2 regions of the Rhizobium sp. BK538 genome follow, and region 1 is predicted to be linked to the other one. Evidence: riboswitches for the same ligand, from Rfam matches in the RefSeq annotation. Region 1 holds a riboswitch; the other holds the start of a gene.
What was found. A riboswitch is a leader RNA that binds a small molecule or an ion and turns the genes downstream of it on or off. The one in region 1 is predicted to bind S-adenosylmethionine.

Region 1 (7,812 bases):
GTGACCGATACCTGGGTCTCCATGAATCAGGAACATCGGGCCCGGGGTCACAACGTCTTCCAGCCTTATCAGGTCAATTCGGCTTTGATGGCGCAGGCCGGCAAGGATGCATTGTTCATGCATTGCCTGCCTGCCCATCGAGGCGAGGAAGTCACGGACGAGGTGATCGACGGCCCGCAATCCGTGGTCTTCGATGAAGCGGAAAACCGTCTTCACGCGCAGAAGTCGATTCTTGCTTGGTGCCTGGGCGCGATCTGAACCATACTGGACGTCACGTTTGGCCGGAAGGCTCGTTGGCCGCGCGAGCGGATGGACACTCTCGTCTGCCGCTCTCAGACTAGGAGAAGACTATGGCAGACCCTGCAGCCGCCCTCGGCGAGTTCAATTTCGCCGGTGATGATCACGTCGTTCCGTTTCAGGTCGAAGGCCTGGATGTGCGTGGTCGCGCCGTCCAGCTCGGGCCGATGCTGGACGCGATCCTTGAGCGTCATCGTTATCCCGCGCCTGTCGCGAGGCTTCTTGCCGAAGTCGTCGTGCTGACGGTGCTGCTCGGCACGTCGCTGAAGTTTGACGGCAAGTTCACGGTGCAGACCAAAGGCGACGGCCCGGTGGACCTGCTCGTTTGCGATTTCTCGACGCCCGAGAACGTGCGTGCTTATGCACGCTTCGACCAGGGCCTCCTCGACAAGGCCATCGCCACCGGGCAGATCGAGCCTGAACAGCTGCTCGGCAAGGGCATGCTGGCGTTTACGATTGACCAGGGCAAATTCACCCAGCCCTATCAGGGCATCGTTGCGCTCGACGGGGCCACCCTCGAGGAGATTGCCGGCACTTATTTTCGCCAATCGGAGCAGATCCCGACGCGGGTGCGTCTTGCCGCTGCCGAGCTCTTCGACCGCGACGAAGCGGGCAAGCCGCGTCACCGCTGGCGGGCAGGGGGTCTCGTCGCCCAATTCCTGCCGGAAGCGCCGGAGCGCATGCGCCAGCCGGATCTTCACGGCGGCGACGGCGACACGGCCGGCGGTTCCCACAAGGAAGACGATGCCTGGATGGAAGCCCGCTCGCTCGTCGACACGATCGATGCCGACGAGTTGACGGATCCGCAGGTCGGCACCGAGAGGCTGCTCTACCGGCTGTTCCACGAGCGCGGCGTTCGCGTCTACGAACCGCGCGAGGTCTTCGATCGCTGCAGCTGTTCGCGCGAGAAGATCAAGGGCGTGCTGACGGGCTTCTCTGCCGAAGAAATCGATGCCAGCCAGGAAGACGGCGCGATTTCGGTCACCTGCGAGTTCTGCTCGACGACCTATCGCTTCGAAGTGGAAGAGGTGGCCCTGACTGCTGGGTGATCAGTTCAGGACTCTGAGCAGCCCTGGCGAATCCAGCGAGAAGGCGGGTATTGCGACATCGAAAAGCTCGCCTTCGTCGGTTTCCATCTGGTAGTGGCCGAACATCAGCCCTGATGGCGTATCCAGCGGGCAGCCCGAGGAATACTCATAGGTATCGCCCGGCGCAAGCCGCGGCTGTTCGCCGACAACGCCGGCGCCCGTCACCTCATCGACGATTCCGTTCTGGTCGGTGATGTTCCAGTAGCGGTTCACTAGCCGTACGGTCGTGTCGGAATTGTTGCTGATGACAATCTTGTAGCCCCAGACATAACGATCGTCCTCCGGATCGGATTGCTCCTCCAGATAAAAGGGTTCGACGACGACTTCAATGTCTCGTGTAAGGGCGCGGTACATGCCTACACCATAGTCAACATACGTTACCGGTATCTTATACGACGGCCGATCCGTCAATAAACCGATAGGCGATCACCTCCCTAATGCCTGCAATAGCAAGAGGTTTCGCGCGCTAAGCCCAATTTTAGCCCGTTTCGCGTGTGGCAGAAGCGCGTATGGTAGTCGGCCGGATCGGAGGGTGACCCGGCCGATATGGGCCGATCAGGCCTTCACTTTGGCGAGCGCCTGGGCGAAATCCTCGATCAGATCGTCCGTGTCCTCGATGCCGGCGGAGAGACGAACGGTGCCGCCGGAGATGCCGAGCTCAGCGCGTGCTTCGTCGGTCAGGTTCTTGTGCGTCGTCGTCGCCGGGTGCGTGATCAGGCTCTTGGCGTCGCCCAGATTGTTGGAGATCTTGACGATATCAAGCGCGTTCTGAAGCGCGAAGGCTGCTTCCTTGCCACCCTTCAGTTCGATGGCGACGAGCGTCGAGCCGCCCTTCATCTGCTTGGCGACTATGTCGGCCTGCGGATGGTCCTTACGGCCGGGATAGATGACCTTGGCGACCTTGGGCTGATTGGCCAGGAAGTCGGCGATCTTCGACGCATTTTCGGTCTGCTGCTTGACGCGTAGCGGCAAGGTCTCCAGCCCCTTCAGCAGCGTCCAGGCTGTGAACGGCGACATCGCCGGGCCGGTGTGACGGTAGTAGTCCTGTAGGTTCTCGTTGATCCATTCCCGGTCGGACAGGATCACGCCGCCGAGGCTGCGGCCTTGCCCGTCGATGTGCTTGGTGGCCGAATAGACGACGATATGGGCGCCGAGTTCAAGCGGCTTCTGGAAAATCGGGGTCGCAAAGACGTTGTCGACGACGACCTTGGCGCCGATCTGGTTGGCGAGCTTCGCGACGCCGGCGATATCGATCACCTCGAGCGTCGGGTTGGTCGGGCTCTCCAGGAAGAACACCTTGGTGTTCGGGCGGATCGCCTTTTCCCAGTTCTCCAGATAGCGGCCGTCGACCAGCGTACACTCGACACCGTATTTCGGCGCCAGCGTCTCGACGACCCAGCGGCACGAGCCGAAGAGCGCGCGGGCGGCAACGATGTGGTCGCCGGCCTTCACCTGGCAGAGGATTGCGGCGGTAACGGCTGCCATGCCGGATGCCGTAGCGCGGGCTTCTTCGGCGCCTTCGAGTGCGCACATGCGCTTTTCGAACATGTCGTTTGTCGGGCTGCCGTAACGGGCGTAGATATAGCCTTCTGTCTCGCCCTTGAAGCGTGCTTCTGCCGCTTCCGCGCTTTCATAGACGAAGCCCTGCGTGAGGTAGATTGCTTCGGAGGTCTCGCCATATTGCGAGCGCAGCGAACCGTCGTGGACGAGTTGGGTTGCCGGGCGCCAGGTCTTGCTCATGAATCACCACTTTCAAACAACAAAAAACCGGCCGCGAAAGCAGACCGGTTTTGCACCCGGTCCTTTTAGCCACTTGTTTAACGTGGCTGCAAGCCGACCGGCCAAATCACCACGGGATAAAGCTGCAATACTGCCGTTCTATGCTTGCGTCAATTCCTTGAGTTTGGTTTTGTTTGCGACAAATATGGATGGGGCATGATGGCTCGCGTAACAGGAATTTTGGCAGATCGCGCGATTGCCGCGCTTTTTGAGGCTGGGCGCCTCAGCTCCGAGCGTGATTTGGATCACGACCAGATCCAGCCGGCAAGCCTTGACCTCAGGCTCGGCGCCAAGGCTTTTCGCGTTCGCGCGAGCTTCATGCCAGGCCCATCCCATCTCGTGTCCGACAAGCTCGATCGTCTGAGCCTTCACGTCGTCGACCTCTCCGAAGGTGCCGTGCTGGAAACCGGCTGCGTCTATATCGTTCCCTTGATGGAGCGCCTCGACCTGCCGGCCGATATGTCGGCCTCGGCCAATCCGAAGAGCTCGACGGGACGACTGGATATCTTCACGCGCGTCATCACTGACTACGCCCAGGAGTTCGACAAGATCCCGACCGGCTATTCTGGACCCCTCTATCTCGAGATCAGCCCACGCACTTTCCCGATCGTCGTGCGTCGCGGCTCGCGCCTCTCGCAGATCCGATTCCGTGTCGGTCACTCCTTGCTTGGCGAGCCCGAATTGTTGGCGCTGCACGATGCTGAAACGCTGGTTGCCAGCAAGCAGCCGAATGTATCGGGTGGCGGGATTGCCTTGTCGATCGACCTTGCCGGCGACAAGGACGGCCTGATCGGCTACCGCGGCAAGCACCACACCGCCGTCGTCGATGTCGACAAGAAAGCACAACACGACATCTATGACTTCTGGGAGCCGCTCTATAGCCGTGGCCGCAACGAACTGATCCTGGATCCGGACGAGTTTTACATCCTGGTCTCCCGCGAAGCCATCCATGTGCCACCGCATTATGCGGCCGAGATGACTCCTTTCGATCCGCTGGTCGGCGAATTCCGCGTGCACTATGCGGGCTTCTTCGACCCCGGCTTCGGCCATGCACCTGCCGGCGGCCGCGGCAGCCGTGCCGTGCTCGAGGTCCGCAGCCACGAGGTCCCCTTCATCCTCGAGGACGGCCAGATCGTCGGCCGCCTGGTCTACGAACACATGCAGGAACACCCAGAAAGCCTCTACGGCTCCGGCCTCGGCTCCAATTATCAAGCCCAGGGCCTGAAGCTCTCGAAGCACTTCCGCATCTGAGCGTCCTGGCGTTCGCTATTATTCGGCCAGGGGTGGGGCAACGTTCCTGTTGCCGATTTGCAAGAGCGGTGTCCGACGTGTGATGAAGGGAGGCGGCCTGTAGGATCGTCTTGAGCCCTGCTGAGTTCGGGCCGTGACCGTGTGCTGTTCCAGATCGCCGACAAGGACCGATGGGCGCGCGAACATACGCTTCCAGAGTCCTCTTCCGGCCGCGAGCGGATACGCACGCCTTGGCATGACTTCCGGCATTTCACTGAAGATCCGCTGTACCATCTTCTGGCGAACCTCCTCCGGCGTTTTCTTGATTTCCCAGGCATCCCGCCGGTCCCTGATACCGACGATGGACACTGACACGCCTGATCGAGCCCTGTCCATCGCGGTCACCTGGCCGGCAACATCGAAGTCTGCGAACGGCGTAAAGATCAAAATATCGCCCAATCGCATTTCGGCGAAGGCGGCCTCATCCTGCATGGTTATCCTTGCCTTGTGGATCGATATTGTATCGAGGGTGCAAGCCGAGGATCTGCCGCGACTGGCAGCATGCCCTTGGCGATCCAGGGGAAACTGGATGTCGTCCAGCGCTTCTCTCGGAAGTTCGATGCAGACGAGCAGTGATACGAAAGCGTAAACCATCACGACCATGCCCCATGCCACGCTGAAGCCGTCGAGGTCATTATAGGTTCCAAGCAACGGTCCATTCAGCATCCCAACAAAGGTCAGGACGATGACGCAAAGGAATGTCCCGGCAATCGGGTAAATGATTTCGACGCGCCCGCGGTCCTCACCCTTGGCCGTCACTTTGAAGGGGCGACCGAATGGATGGAGAAGCGCATGGAAGAGGGCGATGGTGATCGGCACGGCTGACACCATTTGCGACACTTCGGTAAAGAGCGGCAGGCTGCGTCCGCCCGAGACCCATGCGTGGAATGCCCACATGCCGGCGACCATCGGCAGCGCGTAGAGGAAGAAGGCCTCGGGCTCCATGCGGATGGCCGGCAGGCCGAGGAAGTAGTAGAGCAGCGGTGCTGCCATCAGCAGCAGGATGAATGGGCGGCAGAACCAGAAAAGCAGACCGTGGAAGTAGTGCATCCTCTGAACGAAGGTGAAGCCCTTGCCGAGGAAGGGGCCATCGCGAAGAAGCGCTACCTGGATTGTGCCAAGGCACCAGCGGCAGCGCTGCGTAATGTAGCCGGAGAGGCTTTCCGCCGATAGGCCGACGCTCAGGCGCTCGTTCAGCCAGCGTGTCTTCAGTCCCTTCTGAAGCAGGCGATAGGTCAAGTGGATATCCTCGGTTACCGTCTCCTGTGGCATGCCACCGATCATCGCCAAGGCGTCCCGACGCACGACGCACGACGTCCCGACACAGAAAGCGGCCCCCCAGCCATCCTTTGACGGCTGCATGACATCGAAGAAGATACGTTGGTCATCGACCCAAGCTTTCGAGGCCAAAAGGTTATGCTGGACAGGGTCGGCGTTGTAATAAAACTGCGGTGTCTGAATAACGCCGATGTCCGTATTGATGAACTGGCCCACCGTACGGTTCAGAAGCGCACGCTGCGGCGCGAAATCCGCATCGAGAATCAGAATAAAGGGCGCGTTGGTCTCCTTCGCTGTTTGTCGTATGGCGTTGTTGATATTGCCGCCCTTGGCGCCGGCATTGTCCGCGCGCCTGAGATAGCGGACACCGACCTCTGCGCAGTAGTCCTCCAGCCAATCTCGCCGTCCGTCGTCCAGCACCCAGACCGTGAAATTGCTGTAGTCGATTGCCTTTGCCGCAAGAATTGTTCGCTCCAGAATCGATAGCTCTTCGTTGTAGGTGCAGATGAAAATGTCCACGGCAGGCTGTCGCGCAAGTCTTGCCAGCAGTGCCTCGCTGGCGTCGGCCGCGCCGTGATGGTCGGTTCGACGGAAAAAGAAGACGATCGACAAGACCGTGTAGAAGATGACGACGAGCTCGAAGGACAGATAAATCCTTGGCCAGATGGCATAGGCGCTCCATTCGAAGTCCGGCAAGGTTTTCGTGAGGCGAAAATATAGGTAGTTCGACAACATCACGATGAGGATCGAACCGAAGATAATCCGGTCGACACCGCGGCGACTGTCGAGAAGCCAGCTGCATCCCAGTATCAGCGCAATGGCCAACGCCGCGAACAGCATCGAATCTGACAGCGTGACTACTTCTGGGGACATGGGGACTCCTTGCCATTGGATGTCTGGCCCGCGCTGCCGACAAAGGGGTTGAGATCGAGCGCGGCAAGGATGGCCCAGCCCGTGGCGCCGATATGCGGCAAACGGTAATACTTGAAGTCGCCAGGCGCCGAGTTCGGCCCTACCTGAAGGCCGGTCGACAGCTGTTCGTTGACCGTCGCGTAGATCAGGTTGCCTGGCGTGAGCTGAGTTTCGATCGTCTTGAACAATGGCTCGGCCTTTGCCGGTTGGCCGGTAAGGCGAAGCACGAGTGCGGCCTGTGCCGTTCCTTCGAGCCAGATCCCGTCGCGGTCGCTATTGAAGTCGAAGCCGCCTTCTACGCCGTGGTGGACTTCTGTCCACTCGATCACACGGCCGGCCTTGGCCTTGAAATCGGGAACGGCAATCAGCGGCCAAAGCTCTGCGTCGAGCCCCGACATAGCGATATTCGGAGCGTTGCTGTCCGGTGCGCTGCCAATAAAGAAGCGCCCTTCGCCTTCATTCCACATGGCCTTCAGAAACTGCAGGGCGCTGTCGCCACGATGTTGCCAGTCACCACCACTGTCGAGGCTGGCAAGCCAACTGTCCGCTGCATAGACATCCAAGTTATGCTCGGTCGATTTCCACGTCATGCGCTCAGGCGCTGGCTCGTGACCGAAGTAGCCGCCGAAGTAGCCGACGTTGCGGGGATCTGCCGTGCTTCGATGAATCCAGTCCATGATCTTGCGGGCGGCGTCGAGATACGCCGGCTGGTCTGTTTCCTCAAAGGCCATCAGCAGCGCCAGCGCGCCCCAAGCGGTGCTGCCCGTCGCCGAGCCCACCTGGTAGCCGTCCTCGATCCAGGAGTTGCTGGTCGCATTCCAGTAACCTGGCAGCAACATCCCTTCCTTGCCCGGAATGACCGGTCCCGACCGATATGCGTTGCGAAGGCGTCCGTCGTGGTAGTAACGGTCGGTTTCCAGCGCGACCACAAGCGCGTCGGCAACCCGGCGCGCCTCCTTTTTTCGCTGGCAGCCGTAGAGGGCCATCAAGGCGACCGCATTGTCGTAGGTAAAGCCCGTATTTTCGAGAGCCGGGTGTAGGGCGGAGCCGCCGTTCGCGGGCTCGAAGCTACGAAAGATGAAAGGCTGTTCCGGGTCACCGCTCAATTGTGCGGCCAAGCCGTCACAAAGCGAGCAAGCCAACTGCCTGCGTTGTTCATTATCAGCCT
Region 2 (7,812 bases), on a different contig from region 1:
GACCTTGCTGGAAACGAAGGTGCCGCTTCCATGCCGGGATTCAAGTGTGCCTGCGTTCATCAGGTCGCGATAAGCTGTGCGGACCGTCACGCGTCCGACCTTCAATGCCTCGGCAAGATCCCGCTCGCCGGGAAGCGCGGTTCCAGGTCTCAGCAGGCCCTCCTGGATCAGGCCCGTCAGAGCCTGCGCCAACCGCTTGTAAAGCGGCCCTGTGAGCGCCTCGTCGCGCAGGCCTCGACTGTTCAGTTCGGCGATCAGACTGGTTCTATCCATGCCCTGAAGATAGAACCTATCTAGAACCAATCGCAAGTCGAAAATGACTTCGGAACAAAAAAACCCTCGCAGGTAGCCTGCGAGGGTTTGTCGGTTGGGGCGATCTGTTTGCGTCAGCTCTTCGAGAAGATGTAGTCCGTTTCCTGACGCAGTACCTCGCCCGGGCGGAGGATCGCGTCGGGAAAGCCCTCGTGGTTGATTGCATCCGGCCAGATTTGCGTTTCCAGGCAGAAGCCGGCGAACGGGCCGTACTTGCGCCCGTCGAGGCCAGGGACAGGCACATTGAGCTTGAAGCCCGCATAGAACTGCACGCCAGGCTCGGTCGTGCGCACTTCCAGCGAAACGCCCGAATTCAGGCTTCGGGCAAGCGCGACGGAGCGCTTTGCTGTGCGTTCGTTGGAAAGGCAGAAATTGTGATCGTAGAGGGCCTGTTCGCTACCCTCGAACCGCTTCATCGGTGACATCTGACGGAAGTCGAAGGCCGTTCCGGCAACGGGTCGAGCCTCGCCGGTCGGGATCTGCCGTTCATTCGTGACGAGGTAGCTGTCGGCTGCGATCATGATGTCGTGGCCAAGCGCGTCATCGCGGCCATCGAGGTTGAAATAGGCGTGCTGGCAAACGTTGGCGATCGTCGGTTGATCACTGGTCGACTCGTAGGTCACGGAGAGTTCGCCGTCTCCATGCACCCAGTAGGTTGCCTGGATGGTGCAGTTGCCGGGATAACCGGCGCGGCCATCCGGATCGACGATCTTCAGCACGACACGGTCGACATCGTGCTCGACGATCGTCCAGTTCTGCTTGGCGATGTTGTCGCTTCCTCCATGAAGGTGAGTCACGCCGTTCTCATTGAGATCAAGCTGATAGCTCTTGCCATCCAGCGTGAATTTGCCATCGCCGATGCGGTTGGCGCAGCGCCCGGGAGTTGCGCCAAAGTAGGAGGAATGCGCCGGATAGCTGTCGAAATCGTCAAAGCCAAGCAGGAGCGGTGCATCATGGCCGTCGAGACGGAGATCCTGTATGACCGCACCCCAGCTGATGATCTTGGCCGTCAGCCCGCCGCCCTTGATCTCGACGCGATAGACAGTTTCGCCCGACTTGGTCTGCCCGAAAACTTCTCGCTTCAACATTTCCGTCATGACTGACCGTCCTGATATATCTTCGATTGAGGCGGCGAACCTGCCCCCATTTGCCGCAAACCGCAACGGGTGTGCCGAAAAAAAGAAACGCTGTCAGCCACACTTGCCGATATCGTTGAGATCGTAGGGTGTGGTCTGGTAGATCTCGTTGATCCAGTTGCCGAACAACAGGTGCGCGTGGCTGCGCCAGCGGTTTTGCGGCGTCAGCGACGGATCGTTGTGCGGGAAGTAGTTGTGCGGCATCTTGATCGGCACGCCGGCATTCACGTCGCGGAAATATTCGTCGGAAAGCGACGTTGAATCATATTCCACGTGATTGAACATATAGAGCCGCTTGCCCTTCCGTTCATGCACGAGGCAGACACCCATTTCGCTGGACTCCATCAGAATCTCCAGGCTTTCCGACTTCTCGATGTCGTCGCGGCGGACCTCTGTCCAGCGCGAAACAGGAACCTCGAAGTTGTCCGAGAAACCGTTCAGGTAGACAGACGACGGTTTCAGGTTCCGGTGTCGGTAGACGCCGAAGGCCTTCTCCTTGAGTTCATACTTGGGAACGCCGTGGAAATGGTAGATCGCGGCCATCGCGCCCCAGCAGACGTTCATCGACGAATGGACGTTGGTTTCCGTCCAGTCGAAAATCTGCTGCATTTCGCCCCAATAGTTCACGTCCTCGTAGGGTAGCGTCTCGATCGGCGCGCCGGTAGTGATGAAGCCATCGAATTTGCGGTGCTTCACTTCCTCCCACGTCTGGTAGAAGGCGAGAAGATGGTCTTCCGAGGTGTTCTTTGCTTTGTGGTTGCCCACGCGGATGAGCGAAAGCTCGACCTGCAACGGAGAGGCGCCGACCAAGCGGGCCATCTGCAATTCCGTCTTGATCTTGTTCGGCATGAGGTTGAGAAGCCCTATCTGCAGCGGCCGGATGTCCTGACGGATAGCCACCGTCTCGGTCATCACGCGCACGCCTTCCTGAACCAGGGTTTCAAACGCAGGCAAGGTATCGGGGATCTTGATGGGCATTGCGGTCACTCGATCAAAACAACGAATATATCGCTATCGGTCCGCACGCGGCCCTTTAGCAACTTCTTTAACGTGGCTGCAAGCCGGCCGGCCAAATCACCACGGAGCGTCTTAAATAGCGTCACTCGCGCCGCGAATCAATTGCTCAAACGAAGGGGTGGGATCGATATGAAGTCACTGCCGCGTTAATGACTGCTAGAATCTGTTGGTAGACACAGCGAATCACCATGTTTATTGAAGTAGAATGATGGCTAGGGACGCGTAATGGCAGATGACCTCGAAGGCAGGCCAAGCATTCAAGGGCGGGACAGAGTAGGATACGACCTGAGCCTGGGCTATCGCTTGAGGGTCATGTTCTCGGCCTTCTGGCATTCCTCCGTGCGCGGAAGGGTCCTGGTGATCGCGACTGCGCTGATTGCCATCATTCTCGCAACTGCTTATGCGACCGTCATCCTCAACCAGTGGAACGCGCCCTTTTATGACAGCATCGCGCGGCGCGATCTGCCTGGTTTCTTCCATCAGCTGAAGATCTTTGCGCTGATCGCAGGCATGCTGCTGCTGCTCAACGTCGTGCAGGCGTGGCTAAACCAGATGACCGCGCTCTACATGCGCGAAGGTCTGACACGCGATCTCGTCAACCAGTGGCTCCAGCGCAAGCGTGCGCTTCGGCTTTCGGCTAGCGGCCTCATCGGCGTTAATCCCGACCAGCGTTTGCACGAAGATGCCCGCAACCTAGCGGAAAGCACGACGAGCCTGATGATCGGGTTGGTGCAGGCGACGATCCTGCTCATCAGTTTCATCGGCGTGCTATGGGATTTGTCCAGCGGTTTTGTCTTCCGCTTCGGCACCCACGCTTTTTCCATTCCAGGCTATATGGTCTGGGCCGCAATCTTCTATGCGGCATCCGCATCCATTCTCAGCCAGCTGGTGGGCCGCAAGCTTGTGAAGCTCAACGCGGATCGCTTCTCGAAGGAGGCGGAGCTTCGCTTTGCGCTGATGCATGCCAACGAGAACATGCCGGCGATCACGGTGGCACGCGGCGAGGAGAATGAGCAGCAGCGTATCAATACCGACATCAGTGCGGTGCTCGCCGTCATCAAGCGGGTGGCGATGGCCAACGTCAACCTCACCTGGGTGTCAGCCGGCTATGGCTGGCTCGTTGTGGTCATCCCGATCATCGTCGCTGCACCGGCATACTTCTCCGGCGGCCTGACGTTTGGCGAACTGATGGTATCGGTCGGTGCTTTCAACCAGGTCAACACGGCCCTTCGCTGGTATGTCGCGAACTTCGGTCCCATTGCCGAATGGCGCGCCACGCTGATGCGTGTCACCGATTTTCGGCAGGCGCTCACCACTATGAGCGACGAGATCAATCTCAGGGGCACGATCAGCTACGAGCGCAGCCCGCCCGGAACACTAACGCTGGAGCACGTGCGGATCGCTTCCAAGATTGGCGAAGAGATCGACCAGTGCGGCGGCTTCCGCGTGCACGAGAGTGCGGTGACGATTAAGGCCGGTGAAAAGGTCATGATCAACGGCGATCACAACGTGAACCGTAAGCTGCTTTTCCTTGCACTCTCCGAACTTTGGCCGTGTGGTGGCGGCAAGATCGGCTTGCCGCCCACGGACGACATGCTTTTCGTCCCGCAATCGGCTTACATCCCGGGTGGTTCACTTCGTGAAGCGCTGGCGTTTCCCGAGCCTGCGGACACCTATCAGAACCGCGATGTCGTGGCGGCACTGGAAAAGGCAGGACTCCACAATCTGGTTTCCCGCCTTGATACCCGGGCGCGGTGGGACAAGCTGCTTGATTCCGACGAGCAGCGCGCGATCGGTTTTGCTCGCCTGCTTCTTGTACGACCGAAGTGGATCGTGTTTGACGAAGTATTGGAAGGCATGGAGCCGGAATGGCAGTCCACGATGATGGAGGTACTTACCTCCATGCCGGACGCGGCGATGATCTACATCGGTCGGTCAGACGTTTATGTTGAGACCTTCAAGCCGCGCATACTGCATCTCGAAGCCCTGCATGCGAAGCCTGAAGTGAAGGTAGTGGCAAAAGCGCCGAACGCGCCCGCACCAGCACTCTGATCGCCTACATCGGCGGGACGACCCCGTTCGTGCCGACCGTGACGTTTGTGGCGGACACTGTGCCATCAGGTGCTCTTTCACCCATCACGATCACGTGCGCTCCTGCAACAAGGTCTGACTTTCCGGCAGGGGCGAAGGTGACGATCGGTGTATCGTCGGCGATGGATATCGTCTTTTCCTTGCCCTGATAGGTGAGCGTGATCGTGTGGCCATCGACCGCCTTCACGGCCTTGGCGACGGTCGCGTTGGTCATCGTGCTGTTTGGCTTCAGGTCCCAAGGGCGACTGCCTTCTCCGGTTCCCTTCATGGCGGCCGGAAAGATCAGCACTTCAAGAGCGCCGTCGCCGCCATCAGCTTTCGGCAGCGATGCAACGCCAACGAAATCGCCCGGCTTGATGTCTTCGACGGAGGCTTTCTTGATGCCGCGAACCTTCCAGTCTGGCTTCAGTGTCACCGTTTGCTCGGCGCCTTCGCGTGTTTTGACCACCAACGTGTTGCCACTCAGGCTTTCAATCGCGCCACGCACGCGCTGCGCTTCCTGGGCAAGCGCGCCGTGCGACGCAATAACGAGGAAACCCGCGGCCCAGACGAGCGCGGTAGATGCTTTAAGATTGTGTGGCATAGTCTGCTTTCCTTGCCGTCGTGCAAGCTGCGGATACGGGGCGCAGCTTAGTCCTGCCGGTCGAACGCTGACGAATCAATGAAACGTGAAAGCCAGTTCGCGCGGCAGAGACAGGTCGGATTGAGCGGGCGCGAGGGGTGCCTCAGCCCTCCAATTCCTCCCGCAGCATCTCAAGCTCCAGCCATTCCTCTTCCATTTTCGTCAGACTGTCCCGGAGCTTCTCCATCTCGGCCGCCAGACGGTTGAATGTGGTGGGGTCCTTGGTGAACAAGCCGGGGTCCGCCATCCGCTCCTCGCGTTTGGCGATCTCGGTTTCGGCCTTGGCCATTTCCTTCGGGAGATGTTCGAGCGCGAACTTCTGCTTGTAGGAAAGCTTGCCCTTTCCTTTCGCCGTCTCGGCGGAATCTGCTGCTTCCTGCTGCTTCGATCGTTCCGCCGCCTTTTCGGCCTTCCTCCGCTCCTCGACGGCGCCCTTTCGCTGCGCAAGCATATCCGAATAGCCGCCCGCATATTCGATCCAGCGCCCGTCAGGCGCATCCGGGACGGCCGGCGCAATCGTCGACGTCACAGTGCGGTCGAGGAAGTCGCGGTCGTGGCTGACGAGGATGACGGTGCCGGGGAAGCCCGCAACGATTTCCTGCAGCAGATCCAATGTCTCTATATCCAGATCGTTGGTCGGTTCGTCGAGGATCAACAGGTTTGCCGGACGCGACATAATGCGGGCCAGCATGAGCCGCGCGCGCTCGCCGCCAGAAAGGTTCCTGATCGGCGTGCGCGCCTGTTCAGGCTGGAACAGGAACTCCTTCATGTAACCCGTCACGTGCCTCTGTTCACCGTTGACGAGCAAGTTCTCACCGCGGCCATCCGTCAGGTAATGGGCGAGCGTTTCGTCCGGATTGAGGTCTTCGCGCTTCTGATCCAGCGTCGCGATTTCCAGATTGGTTCCGAGCTTGATCGTGCCGCTGTCCGGCGCGAGCTGTCCGGTCAACATCTTCAGGAGCGTTGTCTTGCCGGCACCGTTCGGGCCGACGAGGCCGATGCAATCACCGCGATGCACGCGAATGGAGAAGGGAGCGACGATCGGCCGGTCGCCGAAAGTCTTCGTGATCTTGTCGGCTTCGATGACGAGCTTGCCGGATTCCTGCGCGTCGGAAACTGTTGCCTGCACGGTGCCCTGCGGGCCTTTGTGGCCGCGATATTGCGAACGCATGGTTTGCAGCTCGCCGAGGCGGCGCATGTTGCGCTTGCGTCGTGCCGTGACGCCGTAACGCAGCCAGTGTTCTTCGCGCTCGATCGCCTTGCCGAGCTTATGCTGTTCGAGCTCTTCCGCTTCCAGCACCTGGTCGCGCCAGGCTTCGAAATGCGCAAAGCCCCTGTCGAGCCGGCGCGAGGTGCCGCGGTCCAGCCAGACGGTTGCGGTCGAGACCTTCTCGAGGAAGCGCCGGTCGTGGGAAATCAGGACGAGCGCACTGCGGCTCTTCTGCAGTTCTCCTTCCAGCCACTCGATGGTCGGCAGATCGAGATGGTTGGTAGGCTCGTCGAGGAGCAGGATATCGGGCTCCGGTGCAAGCACACGCGCGAGCGCGGCGCGGCGCGCTTCGCCGCCTGAGAGGTTTTTGGGGTCTTCCTCGCCGGTCAGCCCGAGATGCGAGAGGAGATAAGTCACGCGGTAGTGGTCGTCACCAGGACCAAGTCCAGCCTCGGCGTAGGCCTGCACGGTACTGAAGCCCGCGAAATCAGGGGCCTGTTCCAGATAGCGGACGGTCGAGGACGGGTGACGGAAGACCTCACCCGACTGCGCTTCGACGAGGCCGGCGGAGATTTTCAGCAGTGTCGACTTCCCGGAGCCGTTGCGACCGACGAGACAGATCTTGTCTCCGGGCTCCACTTGCAGGGCGGCGCCGGCAAGCAATGGTGTGCCACCGAAGCTGAGAAAGATGTCATCGAGTTTCAGAATGGGAGGCGCCAAAGATCAGACTCCGGAAAGATCACAGGGGCGGGCGAGCACAATGGCGCGGCCGCTCTCGAGCGAAAGGCGCACCTTGCCGTTCGCGACATTGGAAATGGTACGCGACGAGCCGAAGGGCAAATGGAAATCGGCGAGCGGGTAGCGCGCGTTTTCGATCGTCAGGCCGCGCAGTTCGCTGAAACCGGCAACCGAAAAGAGGCTGTCAGGCGGCAGGTCCAGCTCGGTTGCGCCGGCAATCAGTGGCACGGCCTCCTCGCTGCCTGACGTTAGAAGTACGTCATAGCCCTGTTCTGCAAGGCTGACGGCATAGAGCAGGTGCTGAATGGCATGATCGGAGCGCTCGCCCGCAAGGGCGCCTGCAAGGACAAGACGCTTCGCCCCACGCGCGATCGCTTCCGAGACCGCAATCTCGCCATCGGTGGAAGCCTTTGTAGCGGGATAGGGTTGCTTCGGCACATCAGGAAAAGCACCCTCGAGGTCAGCGGGCGTCGAATCAAAATCACCGACCCAGAGCTCCGGAACGGCGCCGAGCGCAGCCGCATGACGCATTCCCCCGTCGGCGGCAATGAAACGGCTGCCCGAGATGGCGTGACGCAAGCGATCGGTTATCTGCAACTCGCCGCCAAGCAGAATGGTAAAGGTGGATTGGCTCATGCGCATTGCCCATAGCGCAAAGCAGGGGGGAAGGGAAAGGGCCGCTGCTC

Region 2: another riboswitch for S-adenosylmethionine. It lies ahead of metA (homoserine O-succinyltransferase); the one in region 1 lies ahead of FHX09_RS14760 (O-succinylhomoserine sulfhydrylase).

The regions. Positions count from the first base shown of each region.
Region 1 is NZ_JACIFT010000010.1:206,340-214,151, reverse strand. Features, by position in the region: gene argF (ornithine carbamoyltransferase) at 1-258, shown strand, start outside; gene FHX09_RS14770 (Hsp33 family molecular chaperone) at 351-1,346, shown strand; gene apaG (Co2+/Mg2+ efflux protein ApaG) at 1,347-1,739, opposite strand; gene FHX09_RS14760 (O-succinylhomoserine sulfhydrylase) at 1,941-3,125, opposite strand; SAM riboswitch at 3,170-3,248, opposite strand; gene FHX09_RS14755 (2'-deoxycytidine 5'-triphosphate deaminase) at 3,321-4,415, shown strand; gene FHX09_RS14750 (cellulose synthase catalytic subunit) at 4,434-6,605, opposite strand; gene FHX09_RS14745 (hypothetical protein) at 6,590-7,750, opposite strand.
Region 2 is NZ_JACIFT010000007.1:194,293-202,104, reverse strand. Features, by position in the region: gene FHX09_RS10950 (GntR family transcriptional regulator) at 1-273, opposite strand, end outside; gene FHX09_RS10945 (aldose epimerase family protein) at 387-1,409, opposite strand; gene metA (homoserine O-succinyltransferase) at 1,503-2,426, opposite strand; SAM riboswitch at 2,462-2,539, opposite strand; gene FHX09_RS10935 (ABC transporter ATP-binding protein/permease) at 2,691-4,517, shown strand; gene FHX09_RS10930 (DUF5666 domain-containing protein) at 4,522-5,139, opposite strand; gene FHX09_RS10925 (ABC-F family ATP-binding cassette domain-containing protein) at 5,282-7,108, opposite strand; gene FHX09_RS10920 (thiamine diphosphokinase) at 7,112-7,762, opposite strand; gene FHX09_RS10915 (MarR family transcriptional regulator) at 7,811-7,812, opposite strand, start outside.